2 regions of the Leclercia adecarboxylata genome follow, and region 1 is predicted to be linked to the other one. Evidence: predicted binding sites of a transcription regulator. Region 1 holds the regulator's gene; the other holds the start of a gene.
The links. Region 1 encodes LexA, which represses DNA repair genes until DNA is damaged. Its sites were predicted from a motif close to TNCTGTATGTACATACAGNA; they were not measured.
Positions count from the first base shown of each region.

Region 2: the regulator LexA is predicted to act here: its motif matches at 7,585-7,604, upstream of sbmC (DNA gyrase inhibitor SbmC).

Region 1 covers NZ_CP040889.1:2,342,550-2,351,856, forward strand. Annotated here, with positions in the region: gene plsB (glycerol-3-phosphate 1-O-acyltransferase PlsB) at 1-2,084, opposite strand, end outside; gene FHN83_RS12990 (diacylglycerol kinase) at 2,240-2,608, shown strand; gene lexA (transcriptional repressor LexA) at 2,718-3,326, shown strand; gene dinF (MATE family efflux transporter DinF) at 3,390-4,709, shown strand; gene FHN83_RS13005 (CsbD family protein) at 4,851-5,060, shown strand; gene zur (zinc uptake transcriptional repressor Zur) at 5,129-5,644, opposite strand; gene FHN83_RS13015 (cupin domain-containing protein) at 5,759-6,247, shown strand; gene FHN83_RS13020 (conjugal transfer protein TraF) at 6,413-7,723, shown strand; gene dusA (tRNA dihydrouridine(20/20a) synthase DusA) at 7,805-8,800, shown strand; gene pspG (envelope stress response protein PspG) at 8,943-9,185, shown strand.
Region 2 covers NZ_CP040889.1:237,109-246,415, reverse strand. Annotated here, with positions in the region: gene hisG (ATP phosphoribosyltransferase) at 1-826, opposite strand, end outside; His leader region at 872-995, opposite strand; gene hisL (his operon leader peptide) at 971-1,021, opposite strand; gene FHN83_RS03070 (SDR family oxidoreductase) at 1,196-2,020, shown strand; gene FHN83_RS03065 (LysR family transcriptional regulator) at 2,061-2,981, shown strand; gene yoeI (membrane protein YoeI) at 3,200-3,262, shown strand; gene FHN83_RS03055 (APC family permease) at 3,252-4,610, shown strand; gene sbcB (exodeoxyribonuclease I) at 4,698-6,122, opposite strand; gene dacD (serine-type D-Ala-D-Ala carboxypeptidase DacD) at 6,333-7,499, shown strand; gene sbmC (DNA gyrase inhibitor SbmC) at 7,621-8,094, shown strand; gene FHN83_RS03035 (FUSC family protein) at 8,197-9,255, shown strand.

The DNA.
Region 1 (9,307 bases):
GTACGTGAGTGGGCGGTGTTGATCACCAGCACGTCATCTTTCAGCGTTATCAGCCCCTGGCGAACCAGCTCTTCGATATGCTTATCCAGCACCTCAGCCAGCTCGTCGCTGTTCCAGCGCAGGAACAGTTCGGCTTTCAGCATCGGATAGAGCGTCGTGACATTATCCAGCAGCGCCTGACGGGTGATCTGGCGATGTTGGGTCACGATGGCCGCCATCAGCGATGGCACCATCAGCATATGGGCGATGTTGTTGCGGTAGTAGGTCATCAGTACCGCCTGCTCGCGCGGCAGAATGATGATATCGCCGATGGTGTCTTTCTCGACCTCGAACTTGTTCATCTGCAGGGCGTGATCGATGAGCTCGCTGGCGCTGGCGGTGGGTACCGTGGCGTCTGAGGCATAGGGCACGTTGCGCATCAGGTTCAGGTAGCAGTCGATCTGCTCGGTCAGCTGCTCGCGGGTGAGCGAACGCTGGCGCGAGGCAAGCAGGGCGGTGCAGCACAGGTTCATGGCGTTGGCCGCCCCGGCGTTGTTAATCCGCACCATCAGATCGGCAGCAATGGCGTTAACCGTCGGCGTCAGCCAGGCCGGACGCACCGCTTCGATGGGATCGATAGACTCGCGCCACTCCGGTACCCGGTTGTTAAGGTAGGTCATCAGCGGCATCGGTTCGCCGAAGTTAACATACCCCTGGCCGAGGTTACGCAGCTTGCTTAAGCCGCGCAGCATCTGCAGCAGGCTCTCTTTTTCTTTGGTAGCACCGCGCAGCTCTTTGGCGTAAGTGCCCACTTCCATCACGTGCTCGTAACCGATGTAAATCGGCACCAGGGTGATAGGGCGCGTGCCGCCGCGCAGCATCGCCTGAATGGTCATCGACAGGGTGCCAGTCTTCGGATCGAGCAGACGCCCGGTACGGGAACGGCCGCCCTCCACGAAGTACTCGACGGAATAGCCGCGGCTGAACAGCTCACCAAGGTATTCACGGAACACGGTGGAGTAGAGCTTGTTGCCTTTGAAGGTACGACGAATAAAGAACGCACCCAGTCGACGGAAGATCGGGCCTGCTGGCCAGAAGTTGAGGTTAATGCCCGCCGCAATGTGCGGTGGCACCAGCCCCTGATGGTAGAGCACGTACGAGAGCAGCAGATAGTCCATGTGGCTGCGGTGGCAGGGCACGTAGACGATCTCATGGCCGTCGTGGGCCAGCTGGCGCACGCGCTCGGCGTTGTGCACGTTGATGCCCTGATAGAGACGGTTCCAGGTGAAGCTCAGGATACGGTCGCTCAGGCGGATCATCTCGTAGGAGAAGTTGGCGGCAATCTCTTCCATCAGGGCGATGGCGTTTTGTTGCGCCTTCTCATGGGAGATCTTTTTGCTGCGCGCTTCGTCTTCGACGGCACGGGCGATGGCTTTTGACGCCAGCAGTTTGTTGAACAGATCCTGGCGAGCAGGCAGGCGCGGGCCTACCGCGGCAAGACGCTGACGGGCAAAGTGCATACGCGCCACGCGGGCCAGCTTCTGGGCGATGGTTTTATCCGTACCGTGCTCATCGGCCATGCGGCGCAGTGAAACCGACGGTGAAAAACGGACAAAGCTGTCGCGGCCCAGCCAGTTGACGGCGAAAAACTTCTGTACCCCGTTAAGCATGCGCAACGGCGGGTTCTCTTCGCCTTTGTCGCGCCCCGGGCGACGGCCAAACATCACTGATACCGGCACCATCTGCACATCCAGCAGCGGATTGCTGCGGTGCAGGTCGAGGTAGTCATGGAACAGCTTGATCGACTCTTCTTTCGGCGTGTACCAGGTGAAGACGCGAGGACCGCCGTGGATAAAGATGTAGCGTGGCAGCAGGGTGCCGTCGATCTCCAGCGGCTCCAGCGGATCCGGGAGATCGTGCGCCAGGCACTGGGCGCGCAGCGTCAGCAAGTCGGCCTTCGAGTTGTAAGGCAAAACGTACATAATAGGACGCGAGGTATCGAGTCCCAATTCCAGGGTTGGAACCGCCGGAATAGACTTGCTTTTTACCAGGACGCTTAATGGTAAATTAAGTAATTTGTAGTAAATTCGTGGCCAGCCAGACATAAACGATGTAAAGCCTCTGGTTAAAAATGCAATTGCGGCGCAAGGATAACAGAAAGCGCGCAAAATTTCTGTTGTTACCCGTCATACTTCCGGTGGCTGCGCCAGGCGCTTAAACCACCGTTTCTGACGCTATTTTCGAAGAAAGGTTTCTTTTAATGGCCAACAATACCACTGGGTTAACCCGAATTATTAAAGCTGCCGGCTATTCATGGAAAGGCATTCGTGCTGCCTGGATCAATGAAGCCGCTTTTCGCCAGGAGGGGGTTGCTGTCATCGCGGCGATTATTATTGCCTGCTGGCTGGACGTTGATCCCATCACCCGCGTACTGCTGATTGGCTCGGTGATGTTGGTGATGATAGTCGAAATTCTGAACAGCGCGATCGAGGCGGTGGTCGATCGTATTGGTAGTGACTACCACGAGCTGTCGGGGCGGGCGAAAGACATGGGCTCCGCCGCTGTGCTGATGGCGATTATCGTTGCCCTGTTTACCTGGGTCACGCTGCTTTGGGGACATTTGCGATAAGCCTTCAGAAACCGAACAAGTCTCTGGTTTTTTATGCGGTTTGTGGTTCCAAAATCACCTTTAGCTGTATATACTCACAGCATAACTGTATATACACCCAGGGGGCGGAATGAAAGCGTTAACGACCAGGCAGCAAGAGGTGTTTGATCTCATTCGGGATCATATCGGCCAGACGGGAATGCCGCCGACGCGTGCAGAAATTGCGCAGCGTCTGGGCTTCCGTTCTCCAAACGCCGCTGAAGAGCACCTTAAAGCCCTGGCGCGTAAGGGTGTGCTTGAGATTGTGTCCGGCGCTTCGCGTGGTATCCGTCTGCTGGTTGAAGCAGAAGAGGGCCTTCCGCTCGTCGGTCGCGTCGCTGCGGGGGAACCGCTGCTGGCGCAACAGCACATTGAAGGCCACTATCAGGTCGATCCTGGCATGTTCAAACCGAGCGCGGACTTCTTGCTGCGCGTCAGCGGGATGTCCATGAAGGATATCGGGATTCTGGACGGCGATCTGCTGGCGGTACATAAAACGCAGGACGTGCGCAACGGCCAGGTCGTTGTGGCGCGCATCGATGACGAAGTCACCGTTAAGCGCCTGAAGAAACAGGGCAACACGGTGCAGCTCCTGCCGGAAAACAACGAGTTTTCCCCGATTGTTGTCGATCTGCGTGAACATAACTTCTCCATCGAAGGGCTGGCGGTAGGCGTCATCCGCAACGGTGAATGGTTATAACGTCTTCCTGACAGACTGCGGCAACGCCGCAGTCTGCTTTTCCCGTCTCTCCCGGTCATACACATGTCTCTGCTGACTGCTTCAGACAAGGCGTTATGGCGTCTTGCCCTCCCGATGATCGTCTCCAATATCAGCGTCCCTCTGCTGGGGCTGGTGGACACTGCCGTCATCGGTCATCTGGATTCTCCTGTCTATCTTGGCGGTGTCGCCATCGGTGCGACGGCGACCAGCTTCCTGTTTATGCTGCTGCTCTTTTTGCGCATGAGCACCACCGGCCTGACTGCCCAGGCGTATGGCGCGAAAGATCCGCTGCGTCTGGCCCGGGCGCTGGTGCAGCCGCTGATCCTGGCTCTCGGTGCCGGGCTGCTGATTGTGCTGCTGCGCACGCCGCTTATCGACCTGGCGCTGCATATCGTAGGCGGCAGCGAGGATGTACTGCATCAGGCGCGACGCTTCCTTGAGATCCGCTGGCTCAGCGCCCCGGCATCGCTGGCTAATCTGGTGCTGCTCGGCTGGCTGCTGGGGGTCCAGTATGCCCGCGCGCCGGTGATCCTGCTGGTGGTGGGGAACCTGCTCAATATCGTGCTGGATCTGTGGCTGGTGATGGGGCTACAGATGAACGTCCAGGGCGCAGCCCTGGCGACCGCTATCGCCGAATACGCCACTTTGCTCATAGGCCTGTGGATGGTCTGGCGGGTACTGGCCCTGCGCGGTATTTCGCTGGCGCTGCTGAAGGCGAGCTGGCGCGGGAATATCCGCAAGCTGCTGGCCCTCAATCGCGACATCATGCTGCGCTCGCTGTTGCTACAACTCTGCTTCGGGGCGCTGACGGTGCTGGGCGCGCGGCTGGGGCCGGAGATTATCGCCGTCAACGCCGTTCTGATGACGCTGTTGACCTTTACCGCCTACGCGCTGGATGGCTTTGCCTATGCGGTTGAGGCGCACTCCGGGCAGGCCTATGGCGCACGCGAAAGCGGCCAGCTGCGCGAGGTGTGGCGGGCAGCCTGCCGTCAGTCTGGTATGGTGGCGCTGGCCTTCGCCCTTGTCTATGCTCTGGCTGGCAACCAAATCGTTGCGCTGCTGACCTCTTTGCCCGAGCTGCGGGCGCTGGCGAGCCATTACCTTATCTGGCAGGTGGTTCTGCCGATGGTGGGCGTCTGGTGCTATCTGCTGGATGGCATGTTTATCGGCGCAACCCGGGGAGCCGAGATGCGCAACAGCATGGCCGTCGCGGCCGCCGGTTTTGGCCTCACGCTCTTTACCCTGCCGTGGCTCGGCAACCACGGCCTGTGGTTGGCGTTGAGCGTCTTCCTGGCCCTGCGGGGCCTGTCTCTGGCCTGGATCTGGCGGCGTCACTGGCGCAACGGCACCTGGTTTCAGTAGCGGCTTCGTCTGACGAAATGGTAAAAGATTCCGAATAACAAACCCAACGCCGCAGGCTTATCTATAATTATTATCACGTCCAGCACGAAATGAACTTCAGGACGAACTTAACCTTAACGACCGAACGAAGAGGAATCGATGATGAATAAAGACCAAGTCGGCGGTAACTGGAAGCAATTCAAAGGTAAAGTAAAAGAACAGTGGGGTGACCTGACTGACGATGACATGACCGTTATCGAAGGTAAACGTGACCAGCTGGTGGGTAAAATTCAGGAACGCTATGGATACGAGAAAGACCAGGCGGAGAAAGAAGTTGGTGACTGGGAAACCCGTAACAACTACCGCTGGTAAGTAACTACTACCCGCAGGTACATGGATGTGCGCCCAGGGCGACCTTAAGGTCGCCCGTTTTTTTGTGCTCAGCGCGGCTTCTTTTTCAGCTGGATAGAGTGATCGTGTTGACAATTTTCCTGATGGCGGCAGGCCTCGACTTCAACGCAGTTGCGGCACAGGCCGTGCGCTTCAATCACGTTGTGGCGTAGGGCAAAGCCCATCTTTGCCGCCAGAGTATGCATAATATCTTCCACCCCTTCGGCACCTTCTTCCTTCACGCTGCCGCAGCGATCGCAGATAAACATCGCTGAGGTGTGGGTCGGCTGATCGAACAGGTGACACAGCACGTAGCTGTTGGTCGATTCCACCTTATGCACAAAGCCCTGCTCGAGTAAAAAATCGAGCGCCCGATAAACGGTTGGAGGCTTCGCCTGCGGCTCGCTTTCGCGCAGCAGGTCGAGCAGATCGTAGGCGCTGATGGCCCCGTTCTGCAGGCTCAACAGACGCAACACTTCAAGGCGCTGCGGAGTCAGGCGCACATTGCGTTGCGCGCAGAGCTTTTCGGCTTGCGCTAACAGTGCCTGCATTGTGGTCGTTTCCATTTTGCACCTCGAATAACGTCGAATGAGAAACCCTCACTTTATCATGTTCTGGTCCAAACGCCGAGATCCACCGGGTATGCTATACCTGACGAAAACCCGCAGGAGAATAAAACCATGAAAAGACCTGACTGCATTCGACACTGGCGCGACGTCGAAGGCCCGGACAACTCCACCTATCCCGACAGCACAGAGCATTTTTCCATTGGTGCGCCGCTGGCCCGCGCGCTGGGGCTCAGCCGTCTCGGTATCCACCACGAACGTCTGCCGCCGGGACGTCGCACCTCCTATCCGCATGCCGAAAGCGATGAAGAAGAATTTATCTTTGTACTGGAGGGTTATCCTGAAGCCTGGATCAACGGTTATTTATGGAAACTTGAACCGGGAGACAGCGTGGGATTTCCGGCCGGAACGGGCGTCTGCCACACCTTTATTAATAACACCACGGAAGAAGTGCGGTTATTAGTCGTGGGCGAAGCGAATAAAAAATATAACCGAATTTATTATCCGCTGAATGCGGTATATGCCGCTACTCGGGAAGATCGCTGGATAGATCATCCGCCACAATTTTTTGGTCCTCATGATGGAAAACCAGGGCGAAATTAATTTCTTGTTCTATACCTACTTAAAGCCATAAGGAAATCAACAGCTTAATCTAATACGAAAGTTTAAGATATATTCGGCTCCTAATACTTTTTTCACAGAGGACGTATTCCCCTGCGCGGCATATAGCCGCGGGGGTTAATTCACCCAAAATAAGTCAGGTGTCCTGTGAAAATAAAATTCAAACTTTCTGTGGCTGGAATTGCCACCACCTTTCTATTGGCTAATCAGGCTGGAGCAGCCAATACCTGGACGGAAGCACGTGGTGATGCAATGGGCGGGACAGGCGTTGCGTCGGCGCATTATAGCAGCGGGGTATTAATTAATCCGGCCCTGCTGGCAAAATCGAAAGATGAAGATGATATTGCGATTATTTTCCCCTCGGTGGGGGCGCAAATAAGCGATAAAGATAATTTGCAGGATAAGATCGACGAAATCAGCGATGAGATCAGCGAGGATCGGCAGATGATCGACGATCTCACCGTGGCGGGGATCCTGGCCGATCCTCAGGGCACGCTCAGGGAGCTGCAGGGGGCTGCAGGCAACCTGGCCGACCAGCTGGAGTTTCTCGAAGGTAAAACCGCCCACGCCAACGCCGGAGGTGGGATAGCCGTCAGTATACCGGGCTCGGGACTGTCGATGGCGTTTGTCGCCAAGGCCAATGCCCACGGGCGTGTCAGCTCGGAGATCGATCGGCAGGATATCGATTTTTTGCGCCGACTGCAGGGTAGCCCGGTGATGACTAACCAGATGGCGCTCGGGGCGGCGCGAAACGGCAGTGACGTGATTACCCGCAATCTTAACTCTGTCGCCATGGGCCGGGGGGCTATCGTCTCCGACTACGGTGTGGCAATCGCCCGTCAGTTTGAATTCAACGACCTGCCGGTTTCGGTGGGCGTGACGCCAAAGCTGCAGCAAACCTGGCTCTGGAACTACACCACCTCCATTTATACCTACGACAGCAGCGACTTTAGCAGCAGCCGCTACCGTAATGACGATACCAGCTTTAACGTCGATGTCGGCGTCGCGGTGGACTTCGGTGAAAACTGGACGGTGGGCCTGAGCGGGCAAAACCTCTTCTCGCGTGATATCGATACCAAAGACATCCGCATTCTCAACGGTCGTACCGGGCAGGAGGTGAGCTATCAGGACACCTACCAGATCCGCCCTCTGGTTACGGCCGGCGTGGCCTGGCACACCGGTCTGCTCACCCTCAGCGCCGATGGCGATCTGACCGAAACCAAAGGCTTCAAAAGTGAAGATAACGCCCAGTACGTCGGCGTGGGGGCGGAAATCACCCCACTGGGCTGGCTGGCGGTGCGCGGCGGCTTTCGCGCTGACGTGAGGGGCAACGACAGTAACGTCTTTACCGGCGGGTTAGGCTTTGCGCCCTTTAATACGGTCCATATCGATCTGACCGGCATTTACGGCGAAGACGAAACCTGGGGCGCCGGAGCGCAGTTCAGCGTGTCCTTCTGACGGGATCCGGAGGCGCTCTGCCTCCGGCGAAGTATGTGCTATAGTAGCGCCCCATTTTCACCAGATGCTTAAAACTTCGCCATGTCGTCAGAAAACTCGTCCATCTACCTAGCCCACCGTTTTTCCATCGCGCCGATGCTCGACTGGACAGACAGACATTGCCGCTACTTCCTGCGCCAGCTGTCGCGCCACACCCTGCTCTATACCGAGATGGTGACCACCGGGGCAATTATTCATGGCAAGGGCGACTATCTCGCCTACAGCGAAGAGGAACATCCGGTGGCGTTGCAGCTGGGCGGCAGCGATCCGGCCGCGCTGGCGCACTGCGCGAAGCTGGCAGAGGAGCGGGGTTACGACGAGATCAACCTCAACGTCGGCTGTCCTTCCGACCGCGTGCAGAACGGCATGTTTGGCGCCTGCCTGATGGGCAATGCGCAGCTGGTGGCCGACTGCGTGAAAGCGATGCGCGACGTGGTCTCCATTCCGGTGACGGTCAAAACCCGTATCGGCATCGACGACCAGGACAGCTACGAGTTTCTCTGTGATTTCATCGGCACGGTGGCCGGGAAGGGCGAGTGCGAGATGTTTATCATTCATGCCCGTAAAGCCTGGCTCTCTGGCCTGAGCCCGAAAGAGAACCGTGAGATCCCGCCTCTGGACTACCCCCGCGTCTATCAGCTGAAGCGCGATTTCCCGCAGCTGACGATGTCCATTAACGGCGGCATCAAGTCGCTGGAAGAGGCGAAAGCGCACCTGCAGCATATGGATGGCGTGATGGTGGGCCGTGAGGCGTACCAGAATCCGGGCGTGCTGGCGGCGGTGGACCGTGAAATCTTTGGTATGGATGTTGCCGATCGCGATCCGGTGGCGGTGGTACGGGCGATGTTCCCTTACATCGAGCGCGAGCTGAGCAACGGAACCTATCTGGGCCATATCACCCGCCATATGCTGGGCCTGTTCCAGGGTATACCGGGCGCGCGCCAGTGGCGACGTTACCTGAGTGAAAATGCCCATAAAGCGGGTGCCGATATCGAGGTGCTGGAGCAGGCGCTGCGTCTGGTGGCAGACAAGCGATAATTTTCACCAAAACTTCGTCAAATTCACCACGCCCGGCGCCGCATCGCCGGGCGTTTTGCTTTCATATCAATATCTTATTTTTGGCATGGATCTTGTAATGGTCATAGCAGCGTATCGTTGTGATGCATTTGGGGAGAGAGCCATGCTGGAACTACTTTTTGTGATTGGATTTTTTGTCATGCTGTTGGCAACCGGCGTCTCGCTGTTAGGGATCATTGCCGCACTGGTGGTCGCCACTGTGGTGATGTTTATCGGGGGATTATTTGCCCTGATGCTGAAACTGTTGCCGTGGCTACTGCTGGCAGTGGCGGTGGTGTGGGCGATACGGGCGATTAAATCGCCAAAACTCCCACGCTATCAGCGCAATAACCGTTTTCGTTACTAAGGTATTGAGCGGTTCGTCACATCCTTGCAACTTTTACGGCAGCATTCCTTAGAACAGAATAGGATTTAGTTATCGAATCTGTCACTATGACCGCCGTTAAAGAATTCATCGAGCTGTACCCT
Region 2 (9,307 bases), 2.1 Mb from region 1:
CCCAGAACAGAGTTTCGCTGCTGACCATATGCATCGCCACACGCTGCTGATCCCCTGCCAGCGGCAGAATGGTTGGGCGTTCGGCGCCCGGCAGCAGGGCAATCACTTCATCCAGACGTTCGGTTGGCGCGTGCATCATGATGTACTTGGATTCGCGCGCCTGGATCACGCCCTGGATACGGGTCAGCAGGCGGTCAATCAGCTGCTGTTTGGCTTCCGGCATGTCGCCGTCGCGCTGGATCAGGCAGGCCTTGGAGCGGTAAATCACTTCCACTTCGCGCAGGCCGTTAGCTTCCAGCGTTGCGCCGGTGGAGACCAGATCGCAAATCGCGTCAGCCAGACCGGCACGCGGCGCGACTTCAACAGAACCATTCAGCAGGCAGGATTTAAACTGCACGCCTTTTTGATCGAGGTAACGCTTCAGCAGGTGAGGGTAGGAGGTGGCGATACGTTTACCGTTCAGCCCGGCCGGGCCGTCCCAGGCTTCGTCAGCCGGGGTGGCCAGCGACAGGCGGCAGCCGCCAAAGTCCAGACGACGCAGCGTGAAGTAACGCGGGTCTTCGCCCTGCGCGCGGCGGGTCAGGAGCTCTTCTTCCAGCACGTTTTCGCCGATGATGCCCAGATCCACCACGCCGTCCATGACCAGGCCCGGAATGTCGTCGTCACGCACGCGCAGAATATCAATCGGCATATTCTCTGCCAGCGCAATCAGGCGCTGGGTGTGCAGGTTGATTTTTATGCCGCAGCGCGCCAGCAGTTCGCGGGAATCGTCGCTAAGACGACCTGATTTCTGCATAGCTATGCGTAAACGTGAATTATCTAACATTGTCGGTTCCTCATGATCCTGTTGTAACTTGCCTGAATACGGTCCAAAAAAAAGCCCCCGGAAGATGATCTTCCGGGGGCTTTTTCTTGCGCTCATGCACCACTGGAAGATCTGAATGTCTTCCAGCACACATCGCCTGAAAGACTAGTCAGGATGATGGTGATGATGGTGGTGTTTAAATTGAACGCGTGTCATAAAATTCTCGATGAATGCTTATTCATGTGATGTCGTTTAACCTAAACCACTTGCGCTACATAAAGCAAGGGCTTTTTTTTATCATTAAATGATTTCATATTGGCGCTATCAATTGTCAGTTCCGCGTGGCTGGCGTAGCCTTACAGCAGAGGCGTAAAAGTCAGGAGAAAACGCATGAAAAAGGTCGCAATTGTCGGTCTGGGATGGCTTGGAATGCCGCTGGCCATGTCGTTACAGGCGCGGGGCTGGCACGTTACCGGCAGTAAAACCACTGCAGATGGCGTCGAAGCGGCGCGAATGTGCGGCATTGAGAGCGTGGAGTTGCGCCTGGAGCCGGAACTGGTGTGCGACGCCGATGACCTGGATGCCCTGATGAATGTCGATGCGCTGGTCATTACCTTACCGGCGCGTCGCACCGGTCCCGGGGAGAACTATTACCTGCAGGCCGTGCAGGAAATTGTCGACAGCGCCCTGGCCCATCATATTCCGCGCATTATTTTCACCAGCTCAACCTCGGTATATGGCGATGTCGAAGGCGCCGTCAAAGAGAATATGCCGCGCCAGCCGGTAACGGCCAGCGGGCGTGTTTTAAAAGAGCTGGAGGACTGGCTGCATAATTTACCCGGCACACAGGTGGATATATTACGTCTGGCAGGGCTGGTAGGCCCGGGCCGTCATCCGGGACGTTTTTTTGCCGGAAAATCAGCGCCTGATGGACAGCATGGCGTCAATCTGGTCCATCTGGAGGATGTAATTAACGCGATTACTCTGCTATTGCAGGCTCCAAAGGGCGGGCACATCTATAATATATGTGCGCCCTCTCATCCAACACGCAGTACATTCTATCCGGTGATGGCCCGTCAGCTTGGTCTGGAGCCACCGCACTTCCACGATGCCCCCGGAGAGGGGAAGGGCAAATTGATTGATGGGAACCGCATCTGTCATGAACTGGGATTTGAGTATCTCTTTCCCGATCCGCTGGTTATGCCAATGGAGTAATGCCGCTGGCGGAGCGTAGGCGCACCACAAGGGGGTGAGCATGAAACCGCTGCTGGATGTCCTTATAATCCTTGATGCACTGGAAAAAGAGGGGAGCTTTGCTGCGGCGTCGGCGAAGCTCTTCAAAACGCCCTCCGCCCTCAGCTACACCGTCCATAAGCTCGAAAGCGACCTCAATATTCAGATCCTCGACCGTACCGGCCATCGGGCGCGGTTTACCCGCACCGGACAGATGCTGCTGGAAAAAGGGCGGGAAGTGCTGCATTCCGTGCGCGAGCTGGAAAAACAGGCCGTTAAGCTGCATCAGGGCTGGGAAAACGAGCTGATTATCGGCGTAGACGACACTTTCCCTTTTTCACTGCTGGCTCCGTTAATTGAAGCCTTCTATCAGCATCACAGCGTCACCCGGCTTAAGTTTATCAACGGCGTGCTGGCGGGATCGTGGGAAGCGCTGGTGCAGGGGCGGGCGGATATCGTCGTTGGCGCGTTACATGAGCCGCCCCGGATCAGCGATTTTGGTTTTGCCTGCCTGGGACAGCTGGAACAGGTATTTGTCATCGCGCCGCACCACCCTCTGGCCCAGGAGCCGGAGCCGGTTAACCGTCGGGTCATTAAAAGCTACCGCGCCATTGTGGTGGGCGATAACTCACTCACAGCCTCATCACAGCTGCTTGACGATCAGGAGGCCATCACCGTCTTCGATTTTAAAACCAAACTGGAACTGCAAATAAGCGGCCTGGGCTGCGGTTATCTGCCCCGTTATTTAGCTCAGCGCTTTATTGAGAGCGGGGCTTTAATTGAGAAGCAGGTGATGACGCAATCCAGCTATGATTCCGTATGGATCGGCTGGAATGAGCAGACCGCCGGGCTGGCGAGTGCATGGTGGCGGCAGGAAATTTTAGCAAATAGTGCTATTGCTGCGGTTTATGGGCAAAGCGAAGCCGATAAATCAAGCGATTAGTATGAATTTTTTGTTGCACGGGGCCTATGCACTCTTGCCTTTTCGTCCCAAACCAGGGCAAAATGCGCCGCTGCAAACATATAAATAATCGACGATATAAAAGGCGTCGGTTATTTTTTTTTGCATGTAAGAAAATCATTTAAATCCAAGAGGCCGGGCTTCGTACCGGATAGATATTTACTAAAATCCGACAGTTGTTGTCGCTGAGGAAGAAAGAAATGGGGCAATCATTCGCTTACGTGGCGGTATTCACCGTAAAGGAGAATAACTATGTCGCATAACGCAACTCCAAAAACCTCTCGCGTGGAATTACGTAAAACGCTTACGTTGATTCCGGTTGTTATGATGGGCCTTGCCTATATGCAGCCGATGACGCTGTTTGATACATTCGGTATTGTATCAGGCCTCACTGACGGTCACGTTGCAACGGCGTATGCCTTTGCGCTGGTCGCTATTCTGTTTACTGCGCTGAGCTACGGCAAGCTGGTTCGCCGCTTCCCGTCCGCAGGCTCTGCGTACACCTATGCTCAGAAATCCATTAGCCCGGCTGTTGGCTTCATGGTGGGCTGGTCATCCCTGCTGGACTACCTGTTCATGCCGATGATCAATATTCTGCTGGCAAAAATTTACTTCGAAGCGCTGGTGCCTTCCGTACCGTCGTGGATCTTCGTTGTGGCGCTGGTGGCCTTTATGACCATCTCTAACCTGCGCAGCATCAAGACCGTTGCTAACTTCAACACCCTGATCGTTATCCTGCAGATGGGTATCGTGGCGGTGATTGTCGGTCTGATCATCTACGGTGTTTCCCACGGTGAAGGTGCAGGTACGCTGGTAAGCTCACGTCCGTTCTGGTCTGAAGGCGCGCACGTTGTGCCAATGATCACCGGTGCGACAATCCTGTGCTTCTCGTTCCTGGGCTTTGACGGTATCTCTTCTCTGTCTGAAGAGACCAAAGACGCTGAGCGTGTGATCCCGCGTGCCATCTTCCTGACGGCGCTGCTGGGCGGCGTGATCTTTATTGGCGCGTCTTACTTCCTGCAGCTGTACTTCCCGGATATCTCTCGCTTCAAAGATCCGGACGCGTCACAGCCAGAAATCATGCTGTATGTTGCCGGTAAAACCTTCCAGTGGGGCGTGCTGATCTTCTCCAGCGTTACCGTTCTGGCATCCGGTATGGCGGCGCACGCAGGCGTTTCTCGTCTGATGTATGTAATGGGTCGCGATGGCGTGTTCCCGACTCGCTTCTTCGGTTATGTTCATCCGAAATGGCGTACCCCGGCATGGAACGTGCTGCTGGTCGGTGCGATTGCGCTGCTGGCCATCAACTTCGACCTGGTTACCGCGACTGCCCTGATTAACTTCGGTGCGCTGGTTGCCTTTACCTTTGTTAACCTCTCCGTGATCTCTCAGTTCTGGATCCGTGAGAAGCGCAACAAAACGCTGAAAGACCACTTCAACTATCTGGTACTGCCAGTCTGTGGCGCGCTGACCGTTGGCGCACTGTGGGTCAACCTGGAAGAGAGCTCCATGGTTCTGGGTCTGATCTGGGGTGGTATCGGCCTGATTTACCTGGCCTGCGTGACCAAAAGCTTCCGCAACCCGGTTCCTCAGTACGAAGACGTTGCATAACAAATCCTGAGCCCGGCAAGCGTAGCGCCGCCGGGCAAAGCAAAAAAAACCGGAGAACATCGCCTCCGGTTTTTTTATGCCCTGAACTTACACAATTTCCTGCACATACTGATACAGCGCCTTCAACAGCGCCTGCTTCTCCGCGTTGCCTTCATACTCACCGTAGAGCATCTCCAGCTCTTGCGCGTAAGCCTGCAAATACTCCGGCGTAAAGACGTTGCGGCGATGCTGTAACCAGCGCTCCTGCTCGGCCTCATCCAGCGTGCCGGGGAAATTACGGGCGCGGTAGTTAAACATCAGCTTCCTGATGCGCTCATCCACAAAGGTGATATCCAGCGCGGGCAGGTTGCGGGGATCGGTCTTTAACACGATGTTCATGGCATTGCGGTCCGCATCGCTGAAAAAGCCGTTGTAGAGCTGGGCATCGACGTTCTCTGAGGGGATGAACGGCTCCGCTTCGGAAAAAATCGCCACCGCTTTTTCGCGCACCTGCGGATTATCCCGCAGCAATTTCAGGTTAGCCAGGCAGCGCTGCCTGTCGATTCCCAGCCTCTCAGCATCTTCCGGGCGCAGGGTGTTGGCAGGCGCCAGCACCGGACACTTGTTAATATGCACCAGCTTCACCGGGACGGCGGCATCCTCGCCCAGCGCCTCTTTCGGCGTGTACAGCCGCTCACGAAGCTGGTCGCTGTCGAGGGTCAGCAGTGGGGAGATATCACCCGCCAGATCCACCATAATCACCGCGTTGCGGTTTTCCGGATGCCAGGCCAGAGGGGCGACCCAGCTAGTATTGCCGCGCCAGGCACCAAACATGCCGGAGATATGCATCAGCGGCTTCATCTGCGGTACGTCAATCAGGGTGGTTAATTTTTGCTTGCTGCGATGGCTGAGCAGGTACTCGAACAGCTTCGGCTGCCGGGTCTTCACCAGCTTCGCCATCGCAATGGTGGCATACACATCCGCCATGGCGTCGTGGGCGTTGCTGTGTTCAATGCCATTTGCGCGGGTCAGATGCTCCAGGCGGAAGCTGGGCAGCCCGTCGTCGTTCTCAGGCCAGTTGATCCCCTCCGGGCGCAGGGCGTAGCAGGCGCGCATTACGTCGAGCAGATCCCAGCGAGAATTACGGTTTTGCCAGCTCCAGGCATAGGGATCGTAGAAGTTACGGTAGAAGATATGGCGGGTCACTTCGTCATCGAAGCGCACGTTGTTGTAGCCCACCACGCAGGTGTTGGGCACGGTGAACAGGTCGTGAATACGACGGGCGAACTCTGCCTCATTCACCCCTTTCTCGCGGGCTTCCTGCGGCGTGATGCCGGTCACCATCACCGCGCCGGGCTGGGGTAAATAGTCATCGGCCGGTTTGCAGTAAAACACCTCCGGCTCGCCGATAACGTTGAAATCTTCATCGGTGCGGATTGCGGCAAACTGAGCGGGGCGATCCAGCGACGGGCTGGTGCCAAAGGTCTCGTAATCGTGAAATAAAAATGTAGGGCGCGCGGCGGAGTCAGACACCAGTAATACCATCCTGTTTATGAGTGACCTCACTATGGTAAACCATCCGGCCTGGCACGCCGAAGGAAATGCGCTGTAACCGTGCAAATTTGCGAAGCATCGTCCGGGAAAACTATGCGTACTGTCACATTTTTTTGCAATTAATCCAGGAATCAACCTGAAAAGTTCCGTAAAAAGGTCAACGATTTTAAACGACCTGAGGATACACCGTTGAAACGCCGTCTGTTTATTGCTGTTTCTTTACTCACTTTGAGCATTTCATCCGCGCTGGCTGCCGACCCAATTAACTATGCGCCGCAGCCGCCGGCTATCCAGGCGGGATCCTGGGTGCTGATGGACTATACGACGGGGCAAATTTTAACGGCGGGCAATGAACACCAGCAGCGCAATCCGGCGAGCCTGACCAAGCTGATGACGGGGTATGTGGTCGATCGCGCTATCGACAGCCACCGTATCACGCCGGAAGACATGGTCACCGTGGGGCAGGACGCCTGGGCAAAGGGCAATCCGGTCTTTGACGGCTCCTCGCTGATGTTCCTGAAAGCAGGCGAGCGCGTTTCTGTGCGCGACCTTAGCCGCGGCCTGATTGTTGACTCCGGCAACGACGCCTGCGTGGCGCTGGCCGACTATGTGGCGGGCGGGCAGCCGCAGTTCGTTACGATGATGAATGATTACGTCAAAAAGCTGAATCTGCGCGATACCCATTTTGAAACGGTCCACGGTCTCGATGCGCCGGGCCAGCACAGCTCCGCCTTCGACCTGGCGGTGCTCTCCCGCGCCATCATCCACGGCGAGCCGGCGTTTTATCACATGTACAGCGAAAAGAGCCTGACCTGGAACGGCATCACCCAGCAGAACCGTAACGGCCTGCTGTGGGATAAGTCGCTCAGCGTGGATGGCCTGAAAACCGGGCACACCTCCGGCGCCGGCTTTAACCTGATCGCCTCCGCCGTTGACGGTGAGCGCCGTCTGATTGCCGTCGTGATGGGAGCCGAAAGCCCGAAAGGTCGCGAGGATCAGGCGCGCAAACTTCTCCACTGGGGACAGCAGAATTTCGATACCGTGCAGATCCTGCGTAACGGCAAGCAGGTGGGCAACGAGCGCATCTGGTACGGCGATAAGGAGCGTATTTCACTCGGCACCGATCAGGATTTCTGGCTGGCGCTGCCGAAGGCGGAGGTGCCGAACATTAAGGCCAAATACGTGCTGGACAAGAAAGAGCTGGAAGCGCCGATTGCCGCCCATCAGCGTGTAGGGGAGATCGAGCTATACGATCGCGATAAAGTCGTGGCCCACTGGCCGCTGGTGACGCTGGAAAGCGTCGGTAAAGGCGGGATGTTCTCGCGTCTGAGCGATTATCTGCACCATAAGGCATAACGTATGAAGGAGCAGGCTGGCGACTGTGCGAGCCTGCTCGCATAATAAACAGTTCATTATTGTTAAACCGCTTTTCTCTGCATTACAGTGTATGTATATACAGTAAACAATCGGAGGCAGCATGGACTACAGGATCACGCACCAGAATAAACGCAAAATTGCCGGTTTTCATATGGTTGGCCCATGGGAACAAACCGTTAAGCAGGGTTTTGAGCAACTGATGATGTGGGTGGAAGGGCGTCAGATCCAACCCCTGGAGTGGGTGGCGGTTTACTACGATAATCCCGATGAAGTTCCTGCTGAAAAGCTGCGCTGCGACACGGTTGTCACCGTGCCGGACGATTTTGTTATCCCACCTAACAGCGAAGGGGTGATCCTCACCGAAGTGGCAGAGGGCGACTACGCGGTGGCGAAAGCCCGCGTCGAGAACCACGATTTCGCCACCCCGTGGAACCTGTTTTTCGATAGCCTGCTTGAAGATGTCGATTACCAGATCGCGCCAAAAGCCTGCTTTGAACGCTATCTGAATGACGGCAACGCCGACGGTTACTGGGATATTGAGATGTTTATTCCGGTCCAGAACCGTATCGCGTAAGAGGCCACTAATTCTTACTCTTTCCAGGGTTTTTCTGCCGGGGGGCACAACTCCGGCAGAAAACGCAGTACAATCAGGGTTTGCCGTAAAGCTGGAGAGCCTGTGCGCCCCGACAAGTCTCTGACACCTTTTGAAATTCGACTGTATCGTCATTACCGCACCGTACACGGCTGCCGTATCGCGCTGGCGTTTATCCTCACCTTCTTACTGGTGCGTCTGCTGGACGTGCCGGAAGGAACATGGCCGCTGATCACCCTGGTGGTCATCATGGGGCCCATCTCTTTCTGGGGGAACGTGGTTCCGCGCGCGTACGAGCGTATTGGCGGCACCATTCTGGGCTCGGCGCTGGGGTTAATTGCCCTGAAGCTGGAGCTTATCTCTCTACCGCTGATGCTGCTGTGGTGCGCGGCGGCCATGTTCCTCTGCGGCTGGCTGGCGCTCGGTAAACGCCCCTACCAGGCGCTGCTTATCGGCATCACCCTCGCGGTGGTTATTGGCGCGCCGACCGGGGACATGCAGACCGCGCTGTGGCGAAGCGGCGACGTGATCCTCGGTTCCCTGCTGGCGATGCTGTTTACCGGCATCTGGCCGCAGCGGGCGTTTTTACACTGGCGTATCCAGATGGCGAACTACGTCACCGCCTTTAACCGGGTCTATCAGGCGGGCTTTTCACCCAACCTGGTTGAGCGTCCGCGGCTGGAAAAGCACCTGCAAACCATCCTCAACGACGTGGTAAAAATGCGTGGCCTGATTACCCCGGCCAGCAAAGAGACCCATATTCAGCGAGCCATCTTCGAGGCGATCCAGACCGTCAGCCGCAACCTGGTCTGCATGCTCGAACTGCAGATCAACGCGCACTGGTCCTCCCGGGCCAGCCATTTTGTGATGCTGAATGCCAGGACCCTCAAAGAGACGCAACAGATGACTCAGCAAACGCTGCTCACCATCGCCCATGCGCTTTACGAAGGCAATCCGCAGCCCATACTGGCCAACACCGAGCGGCGGAATGAAATTGTTGCCGAGCTGCGTCAGCTGATGAACGATCACCGCAGTGAAAACGTGGCGGAAACGCCCATTCACGGCTATGTATGGTTGAGCATGGAACTTGCCCGCCAGCTGGAATTACTGTCACATCTTATCTGCCGGGCACTGCGCAAATAAAAAGCGGCTATGCGCGGTTGCGTTGTCTGCTGCTTCGATTCAGCAGAAATTG